Regions from separate parts of the Virgibacillus sp. Bac332 genome, predicted to be linked through region 1. Evidence: predicted binding sites of a transcription regulator. Region 1 holds the regulator's gene; each other region holds the start of a gene.
What was found. The regulator CtsR, encoded in region 1, represses protease genes until heat stress. The targets are predictions, from matches to a motif close to ATGGTCAATAAAGGTCAAACA.
Positions count from the first base shown of each region.

Region 2: the regulator CtsR is predicted to act here: its motif matches at 1,845-1,865, upstream of clpP (ATP-dependent Clp endopeptidase proteolytic subunit ClpP).
Region 3: the regulator CtsR is predicted to act here: its motif matches at 1,089-1,109, upstream of D9782_RS10485 (ATP-dependent Clp protease ATP-binding subunit).

Region 1 covers NZ_CP033046.1:1,158,314-1,161,601, reverse strand. The annotation lists gene D9782_RS05500 (protein-arginine kinase McsB) at 1-833, opposite strand, end outside; gene D9782_RS05495 (protein-arginine kinase activator protein McsA) at 830-1,378, opposite strand; gene D9782_RS05490 (CtsR family transcriptional regulator) at 1,391-1,858, opposite strand; gene D9782_RS05485 (MgtC/SapB family protein) at 2,083-2,730, opposite strand; rRNA gene rrf (5S ribosomal RNA) at 3,147-3,262, opposite strand.
Region 2 covers NZ_CP033046.1:4,289,888-4,293,175, reverse strand. The annotation lists gene whiA (DNA-binding protein WhiA) at 1-734, shown strand, start outside; gene D9782_RS21060 (HPr family phosphocarrier protein) at 898-1,152, shown strand; gene clpP (ATP-dependent Clp endopeptidase proteolytic subunit ClpP) at 1,197-1,784, opposite strand; tRNA gene D9782_RS21050 (tRNA-Arg) at 2,010-2,082, shown strand; gene D9782_RS21045 (CYP152 family fatty-acid peroxygenase CypC) at 2,515-3,288, shown strand, end outside.
Region 3 covers NZ_CP033046.1:2,195,454-2,198,741, forward strand. The annotation lists gene mbcS (acyl-CoA synthetase MbcS) at 1-820, shown strand, start outside; gene D9782_RS10485 (ATP-dependent Clp protease ATP-binding subunit) at 1,191-3,288, shown strand, end outside.

The DNA.
Region 1 (3,288 bases):
AAAACACCAAAGGAACGATAAATTCTATCCTCCATTTTGTCACTTGATTGCTCCATTAATTGTTTTCTAGCATATCTTTCATGCTCTATGAGCTGTTTTACGACACTTTGTAAATCCTCCACAATATCTTCTTCTGATTTTCCAAGTGTAATTTGATTAGATATTTGAAAAATATTACCTTGCGCTTCACTACCTTCTCCATAAATACCGCGGACTACAAGCCCTAACTGATTAATGGCAGGTATCATACGATTTATTTGTTTTGTTAAAACAAGAGCTGGTAGATGCATCATGACAGATGCACGCATCCCAGTACCTACATTAGTAGGGCAGCTCGTAAGGTATCCTCTTGTTTCATCAAAGGCATAATTAATTTTTTCTTCTAACCAATCATCAAATTCAAATGCCTTTTGCAACGCCTTAGATAATTGAAATCCTGGAAAGTACAGTTGCAAACGAATATGATCTTCCTCGTTGATCATCAAGGACACCTGTTCATTCTCAGAAATAAGTGTTGCAGCTGACTCTGAGTGCTTTGCCAATAATGGGCTGATTAAATGTTTTTCTACTAATACGCGTTTCTCAACTGCTGATAAGTCCCGGATAGAAATAAAGGAAATATTCTTATACTCGCTAAATGACTGATTTTCATATTTCTCTTTAAAGAAATTCCTTATTTCTTCTAATTGATTTGGCTCAGCAAGAATTGGATAAGCAATATTTGCAAAGTTCCTTGCAAGGCGAATACGACTACTTAGTACAATATCGCTATCTGGTCCTTCCTCCCTCATCCAAGGGCTAATAGCCTTATTCATAAATTGCTGTAGTGTCATGTATGATCACCTGCTCCCGAATCATCTTGCGCATGATTTAACGCTTTAATTTTATCTCTTATTTTAGCAGCCTCTTCAAATTCCTCATTCTCCACCAGCGTTTTTAGTTTTACTTTTAATTCTTCTGCTTGCTTCTTCTTATGCAAATCCCCACCTTGGCGTTTAGGGATTTTTCCGCTATGCTTTGTATTACCAGCATGTACTCGTCGGAAAATAGGGTCCAGACGATGATTAAACGTTTCGTAGCAAAGCGCACATCCAAATTTCCCTATTTGTTTGAATTCCGAGAAGGTCATTTCACATTTAGGACACTGTAGCTCTTTTACTTGCTGATAGGCTGACCCTTGAGGTCCCGCCATATTTGATGTATCAAAGTTAAAGAGCCCAGAAAGTAAATTATGCAATGAATATCCATCTTCTGGATATGTCAAATATCCTTTTTCTTTTGCACAAACTTTACATACATGCACTTCCATCTTTTGTCCCTGAATCAATTGTGTAAAGTGCAGTGTAGCAGGTCGTTCATGACATTCCTGGCATTCCATTTGCATTCCCCCCTACTTATTCAAATACTTTAGCGTATTCAGCATCGTTGTAAGTATGCGCGCACGAATTTCATCTCGTAACGGCAATTGAAATGCGAGTGTATTTCTATCAATAGCACTCAGCATAATTTTTGCTTCGCGTTCTGTAATAAGATTTTCTTCCAATAGCCTTTCTAACACATCGACAGATTTTTGTTGAGAAACTGTTGGATTAATCATTTCAATTATTTCATTGATTAATTCTGATTTATCTTGATGAATTACTCGCATAATACGAATATATCCACCACCACCACGTTTACTCTCCACTATATATCCTTTTTCCACAGTAAAGCGCGTATTAATCACATAATTTATCTGTGAGGGGACACATTGAAATTGATCAGCGATCTCGCTTCGTTTAATTTCAATCACATTTTTTCCTTTAGCCTGAAGTATCTGTTTTAAATAATTTTCTATCACATCTGAAATATTACTCATATGCCCACCCCCTTTTTAGCTGCATCCTTTGACTTTGACTATCTTTGACTTTACCTTTATTATACGTCAAAATCGAGAAGATGCAAATACCTTGTTCTATGTTTATTCTAGACAAAAATCACCATTACGAAACCTATGAATGAACGAGATCTCTATCATTTCTTCTATTAAAAAAAGAACCTTACACCATATTATATGTTGTAAAGTTCTTCTAGCAGCCCCATTTACTTAAGCTCAGATATATTTTTCACATGATCTACTTTAGAAATTTCCTCAAATAAAGAAATTCGATCTAGATCTGGCTTTCTTTCTATTTTAATAAAAATATTTCGCAAGTCGTTTTCTATTTTAATAATCTCTACTTTTTTTATGGTTAAATCGAATTTTTCCAACGCTGAAACAAGCTCATTCACCTTTAGATCGGGTAAGGTGACAATCTCAATTAAGTGGGAAGTCCCCCCCTTTGTAAATAGTCGCTCAAAATTATTAAGAAAAATTAAACTTAGTAAAATGATAAATGTCGTAAAAACAGCAGCTGCGTACATGCCGGCACCAACCACAAGCCCTATACCAGCAACTGTCCATATGGAAGCAGCAGTTGTTAAACCGCGAATTGCGCCACCATAAACAATAATTGTTCCTGCTCCCAGAAAACCTATCCCGCTTATTACATAGGATGGTATTCTCGCAGGATCGAATCGAACGTTATCATACTCCATAAATGACTCAAATCCAAATAAGGAAAGTAGCATCATTAAACAGGCTCCGACCCCAACTAAGATATGTGTGCGAAAACCGGCTGAATGATTCTTTACTTCTCTTTCAAATCCAATTAACCCAGAAAGAACTAACGCAATTAATACACGTAACATAATAAGATAAAAATGATCACCCAATAATTCGTCTAAAAAAGCTTGCAATTTTCGCACCCCCCTGTCCATTTTTCCCTTCATTTTACATGAATCTAAATAAAAGGTATAGTGGCATCTTTTTATATTTTTCTCTTATATATATGATTAAACCTTGCTATTTATCATAATACTACTGGCCAAATATTTTACATAAGAACAAATGGAGCGAGTCAACGGAGGTAAAGGAATCACGGTGAGCTTGCGAGCCGATGATGACTTAGATTAGGGTTATTCGTGAAGTTACCTTGTTTCTGGGTGCTAGAGCCGGGTGGACGCGGCTCAACACGCCCATATTTATACACAGGATCAAATTTAATTAACTCCTAGACTACAAAAAAGACTGAGTAAAAAAATTCACTCAGTCTTCCTTCTTGTTCGCCTGGCGGCGTCCTACTCTTGCAGGGGCAAAGCCCCAACTACCATCGGCGCTGGAGAGCTTAACTTCTGTGTTCGGCATGGGAACAGGTGTGACCTCTCCGCTATTGCTACCAGACCTAAAGGATGTAGATCGTTCTGTGT
Region 2 (3,288 bases), 1.4 Mb from region 1:
TATTAGTACGCAAAAAAATGAAATTAAAGAAAAATAATGTTTATATTGTTCGGCTAAAGGAAGATGTGCGTTCTTTATTAAAGGATTTAACTATATTGCAAGAGCCCTATACCTTTACAAGGAATATATCCGAGAGATACGTAAAAAAATCTTGTTGCAAGCGTGCCTATTTACGTGGAGCGTTTCTTGCAGGTGGCTCCATTAATAATCCGGAGACATCTTCCTATCATTTGGAAGTATTTAACTTTTATCAGGAGCATAATGATGCACTTTGTGATTTACTTAATGCGTTTGATTTACATGCTCGTAAGCTGGAAAGGAAAAATGGATATATCGTATATATGAAAGAAGCAGAAAAGATTACGGAATTTCTTAGCATTATCGGTGCACATAATGCTTTATTTAAGTTTGAGGATGTACGAATTGTGCGTGATATGAGAAACTCTGTTAATCGACTTGTTAATTGTGAAACGGCTAATTTAAATAAAACGATTGGTGCAGCATTTCGTCAAATAGAAAACATTAACCTAATTGAACGTACAGTTGGTTTAGATCAGTTACCGGAAAAACTCAGGGAAATCGCAGTTTTACGTGTAAAACATCAGGATGTCTCCCTAAAGGAGCTTGGTGAATTAGTTACAAGTGGTAAAATATCAAAATCAGGTGTAAACCATCGCTTGAAAAAAATCGATGCTTTTGCTGAAAAAATTAAAAAAGGTGAAGTTTTACAGTAATTGTTTAATTTGATTACCATTCATGATATAATACGGATAATTTAAAATCTTGTAGTTTAATGTAGCCCTTCGTGATTCAGTGGGAAATTCCACTGAATCACCATATTTCGTTCTATTTATGTAATATTTGATAGCGTTTTCATTTAAGGGGAGGATGAGGTATTTGGTTGAGAGGTCAATTAAGGTGGAACTGACAACTGGCTTACAAGCGAGACCTGCAGCAGAATTTGTACAGGAGGCTAACCGATATACATCTCATATATTTCTTGAGAAAAATGGTAAAAAAGTGAATGCAAAGAGTATCATGGGCTTGATGAGCTTAGCGATAACTACTGGAGAACAGATTACGTTGATCGCAGAAGGAGCAGATGAAGAAGCAGCATTGTCACAACTTACTTCCTTTGTTGCCAAAAAGTAATAAAAAATCCCTTTCTTTTTGTGAAAGGGATTTTTTGAATAAAACTATTCTGGTTTACGTTCCATTATTTTATCAATCAGACCATACTCAACAGATTTATGAGCTGACATAAAATTATCGCGATCTGTATCTCGCTCGATAACATCTATTGGTTGACCAGTACGCTCTGAAAGAATTTCATTAATTTTTTCACGCATTTGGATGATTCTACGTGCGTGAATTTCAATGTCTGTAGCTTGGCCTTGTGTCCCTCCAAGCGGTTGGTGAATCATAACTTCACTGTTTGGTAATGCAAAGCGTTTCCCTTTTTCACCTGCTGCAAGTAAGAATGCACCCATAGATGCTGCCATCCCTGTGCAGATTGTGGAGACGTCAGATTTAATAAATTGCATGGTATCATATATAGCCATACCAGCAGTGATAGATCCACCTGGTGAATTAATGTATAACGAGATATCTTTTCCTGGATCCTCTGCTTCAAGGAATAGTAATTGTGCTACAATGGAATTTGCCACATTATCATCGATGGCACTCCCTAGCATAATGATACGATCTTTTAGTAAGCGTGAGTAAATATCGTAGGCACGCTCTCCACGATTTGTTTGTTCAATAACTGTAGGTATTAAATTCATGTAAAATCCTCCCTTATCTATTCGAATATCCATTAGATCGGATATATTTATCATAACTAATAGGTCAAAAAAGGTCAAACAAAAAGTTTAACTCGTAACCAATGAAAATACACTTCCATCATTCCCATAATTGTCAAAAATAAACCTATGATAACTAAAAATACTTGTGTACCTACTAATATGACGTTATAATATTCTATGTGTCTTAATTAGTGAATAGTACATGCGCCCGTAGCTCAGGGGATAGAGCAACGGTTTCCGGTACCGTGAGTCGGGGGTTCGAATCCCTCCGGGCGCGTAATTATGATCGTAGAAGAAGATAATAAAATAAGTAATAAAACACGTATAAATCTTGAAGTATCAAGATTTATACGTGTTTTTTGTTTGCAATATTTTTTGCAATTTTTTCAGTTAGAAACAGATTAAGATTTAAATGAAGTCAATTTCATTAACCATCCAGCCTATTAAATATAGAATAATTTATATGTTAATAGTGGAATACAGTTGATTTTCACTACAGCCGGACGAGTGCAGTCCGCGGAAGCCTTGTCTTTTTAATTCCTGCGTGTGTCTTAGTTGCACATGTATTCAAGCAAGCGTAGTTACCTTTAATCTTAATAAGTAGAAGCTGTGTCATACCTTCACGAACGATTGTCCTTGTATTTTTGCGAATAAACCGGGGATAATCTACAAAAATTAAGATCATTACTCGAAAATGGAGTTGGATCATATGTCGTATAGAAGTCAAATACCTCGAGAAGAAGGAATAGATCATACTTTAAGTCTTATAAGAGAAGGATATAGGTATATCTTAAATAGACGTCAAATTTTTAGTTGTGATATTTTCGAGACAAGGCTAGTTGGAAAAAAAGCGATTTGCATGGGAGGTAAAGAAGCAGCAGAAATATTTTATGACAACGAGAAATTTAAAAGAAAAGATGCAGCTCCTAATCGGGCAGTACAAACATTATTCGGTAAGAATGGAGTTCAGGCTTTAGATGGACAAGCCCATAGACAACGTAAGGAAATGTTTATGTCGATCATGTCTTCCAATGAACTGGACAGATTGACTGGAATTATAAGAAAACAATGGAAGTTAGCGGTAGATAAATGGGTGCAAATGGATAAGGTTATTTTTTATGAAGAAGTTAAGGAAATTATGTGCAGAACAGCCTGCGAATGGATAAGTATACCCGTGTCAGCAAATAAAGTAAAAGGGGTAACGAAAGATTTAGGGGCAATGTTCGAGTCAGTAGCAGCTATTGGCCCCACCCATTGGCTAGGAAGGAATGCTAGAAATCGTATAGAAAAGTGGGTAGGGAAACTCGTTGAAGAGATTCGTGATGGAAAAGTGAATGTATCTGAAAATAGTATTTTGTACAAATTTATTAGGTATCACGATCCATATGGGAATTCTCTTGATACAGATACAGTTGCTGTAGAAGTGATTAATATCTTACGGCCACTTGTAGCGATTGCTATATTCATCAATTTTATTGCTTTA
Region 3 (3,288 bases), 1.0 Mb from region 1:
ACAGTTACTGCAGGAACAAGAAATTAATGTACTTTGCTGCACACCTACGGAATACCGAATCATGGCGAAACTCGACAATTTGGAAGAATACGAGCTTCCTGCCTTACATAGTGCTGTTTCGGCTGGTGAGCCATTGAATGTGGAGGTAATCAATACATTTCAGCATTATTTTAATGTAACGGTTCGTGATGGGTATGGACAAACGGAGAACACATTACTACTTGGATTTATGAAGAATATGGATGTGAGACCAGGGTCAATGGGAAAACCAACTCCGGGTAATGAGGTCGATATTATTGATGAAAATGGTATTCCCGTTCAAGTTGGGGAGATTGGCGATATTGCAGTAAAGCTCGATTGCCCAGCCTTGTTTCGAGAGTATTATCAAGATACAGAACGGACTTCTATGTCAAGACGTGGCGATTACTATGTGACAGGAGATCAGGCTTCTAAGGATGAGGAAGGTTATTTCTGGTTTGAAGGAAGAAGCGATGATATCATTATTAGTTCAGGATATACAATTGGTCCTTTTGAAGTAGAGGATGCATTGGTTAAGCATCCATCTGTCCAAGAATGTGCTGTTGTAGCAAGTCCCGATGAAATACGGGGGAACATTGTAAAAGCCTTTGTGGTGTTACGTCAATCTCAAGCAATAGGGTCAGAGTTAGTCAAGGAGTTGCAAGAGCATGTTAAAACTTTAACTGGTCCATATAAATATCCAAGAGAAATTGAATTTATTGATGAATTACCAAAGACTACTTCTGGGAAAACAAGAAGAGTTGAATTACGTAATCGAGAAAAATTCAAGGTAAATGAATAGAAATGGTTAAAGAGGGCTCATATGCTCTCTTTTTTGTAGTCTAGGAAATTATAAAAGGAGTCAGCTGTCCAGAAACTAGGCGATTTCACGAATCGCCCTTTGATAAGTCATCATTGACTCGCAAGCTCTCTCCGCTGGCTCGCTCCAGTCGCTACGTTTCTAATTGGGTGCTTTCGCTTTTGTTCCTTCGCATAGCCATGTTTTATAAACTCATTTATGTGGGAATGTTACTAGTGAGCATCGTAAAAAAAATTAATCAAAATGCTTGAAAGTCAAAAAAGGTCAGAGTATAATAATAGTCAAAGGTCAAATATAGTCAAAGTCAAACTTTTAATGATTACAATAAACATATTTCTAAGGAGGAATGGAAATGCTTTGTCAAAACTGTAAACAAAACGAAGCTAGCATTAATGTTGCAATGAATATCAATAGTCAGCATATGCAAATGCACCTATGTAATGAATGCTTTCGTGAAATCCAAGGGCAAATGATGAATTCCAATGACTTCTTCTCACAATCCCCATTTGAACATATGAATGGTTTTCAAGCGAATGGATCTCCGAAAATGGGGACAAGAACAAAACAAAAAAACGGAAACCGAGGTAATGGATTAATTGATCAACTTGCAAAAAACGTAACACATGCAGCAAGGGCTGGTTTGATTGATCCGGTAATCGGCAGAGATAAAGAAGTCAAACGAGTTGTTGAAACTTTAAATCGTAGAAATAAAAATAATCCCGTATTAATAGGAGAGCCTGGTGTTGGTAAAACTGCGATTGCAGAAGGCTTGGCACTTAAAATTACAGAAGGAGATGTGCCTACAAAATTAATCAATAAAGAAATTTATATGCTAGATGTGGCATCACTTGTTGCTAATACGGGTGTTCGTGGTCAATTTGAAGAACGTATGAAACAATTAATTAACGAATTACAAGAACGTCAAGATGTTATCTTATTTGTTGATGAAATACACCTATTAGTTGGAGCAGGCACTGCAGAAAGCTCGCAAATGGATGCAGGAAATATTTTAAAACCTGCACTAGCCAGAGGTGAATTACAATTAATTGGTGCTACAACATTAAAAGAATATCGTCAAATTGAGAAAGATGCGGCACTAGAACGTAGATTACAGCCCATCATTGTAAAAGAACCTTCAAGTGAAGAAGCAGTTCAGATATTACAGGGTATTAAGGATCGTTATGAGAAATTCCATGAGGTTCGTTATTCTGATGAAGCTATTCGGGCATTTGTAACACTTTCAAAACGATATATTCAAGATCGTTACTTGCCTGATAAAGCGATTGATTTGATGGATGAAGTTGGTTCACGTTTGAATCTAGCTAATGCTTCGAAAGACTCTGATACAATAAACCAACGATTAGAAGAAATTATTAAAGAGAAAGAAGAAGCTGCTGAAAGAGAAGATTATGAACGTGCTGCAAATTTAAGATATCAAGAAATACAGTTGCAAAAACAACTAGATAAAGCGAAAGATGAAGAACAAATTATCGATGTAGATATTTCCGATATTCAATTGATTGTTGAAGAAAAAACTGGGATACCTGTTACAAAGCTTCAAGCTGATGAACAAGAAAAAATGAAAAACATTGGTGAAAACCTAAGTGCAAAAGTGATTGGACAAGATGTAGCTGTAGATAAAGTTGCCAAAGCGATTCGTCGTAGTCGAGCAGGCTTAAAATCAAATTATCGACCAATTGGTTCTTTCCTTTTCGTTGGACCAACTGGTGTTGGTAAAACAGAACTAACAAAAGCCTTAGCGGAAGAATTATTTGGCTCCAGAGATTCGTTAATCCGTCTTGATATGAGTGAGTATATGGAGAAACATGCTGTATCAAAAATCATTGGTTCACCTCCAGGCTATGTAGGTCATGAAGAAGCGGGTCAATTAACGGAAAAAGTACGTCGCAACCCATACTCCATTATTCTATTAGATGAAATAGAAAAAGCACATCCAGACGTACAAAACATGTTCCTACAAATTATGGAGGACGGTCATTTAACGGATTCGCAAGGAAGAACAGTTAGCTTTAAAGAAACTGTAATTATTATGACGAGCAATGCTGGAACAGGTGTTAAAACAGTGAATGTTGGTTTTAATAGGGAGTCCCATGAATCTGTATCTACGATGGAGAATCTTCTGGCATATTTCAAACCAGAATTTCTTAACCGCTTCGATGCGATTATTCAATTTAACGAACTAACCGAAGAAAACCTAATGCAAATTGTAGATCTTATGCTTGCTGATCTACAAAAAACAATCGAAGAAAATGATCTATCGATTACGATTACAAATGAAGCTAAACAAGAATTGGTTCGACTTGGCTATGACCGCCGTTTTGGCGCAAGACCTTTACGTAGAGTAATCCAAGATAAAATCGAAGATCAATTAACAGACTTAATATTGGAAGATGATAATGTTTCCAATGTAAAAGTAGACGTCTTCAATC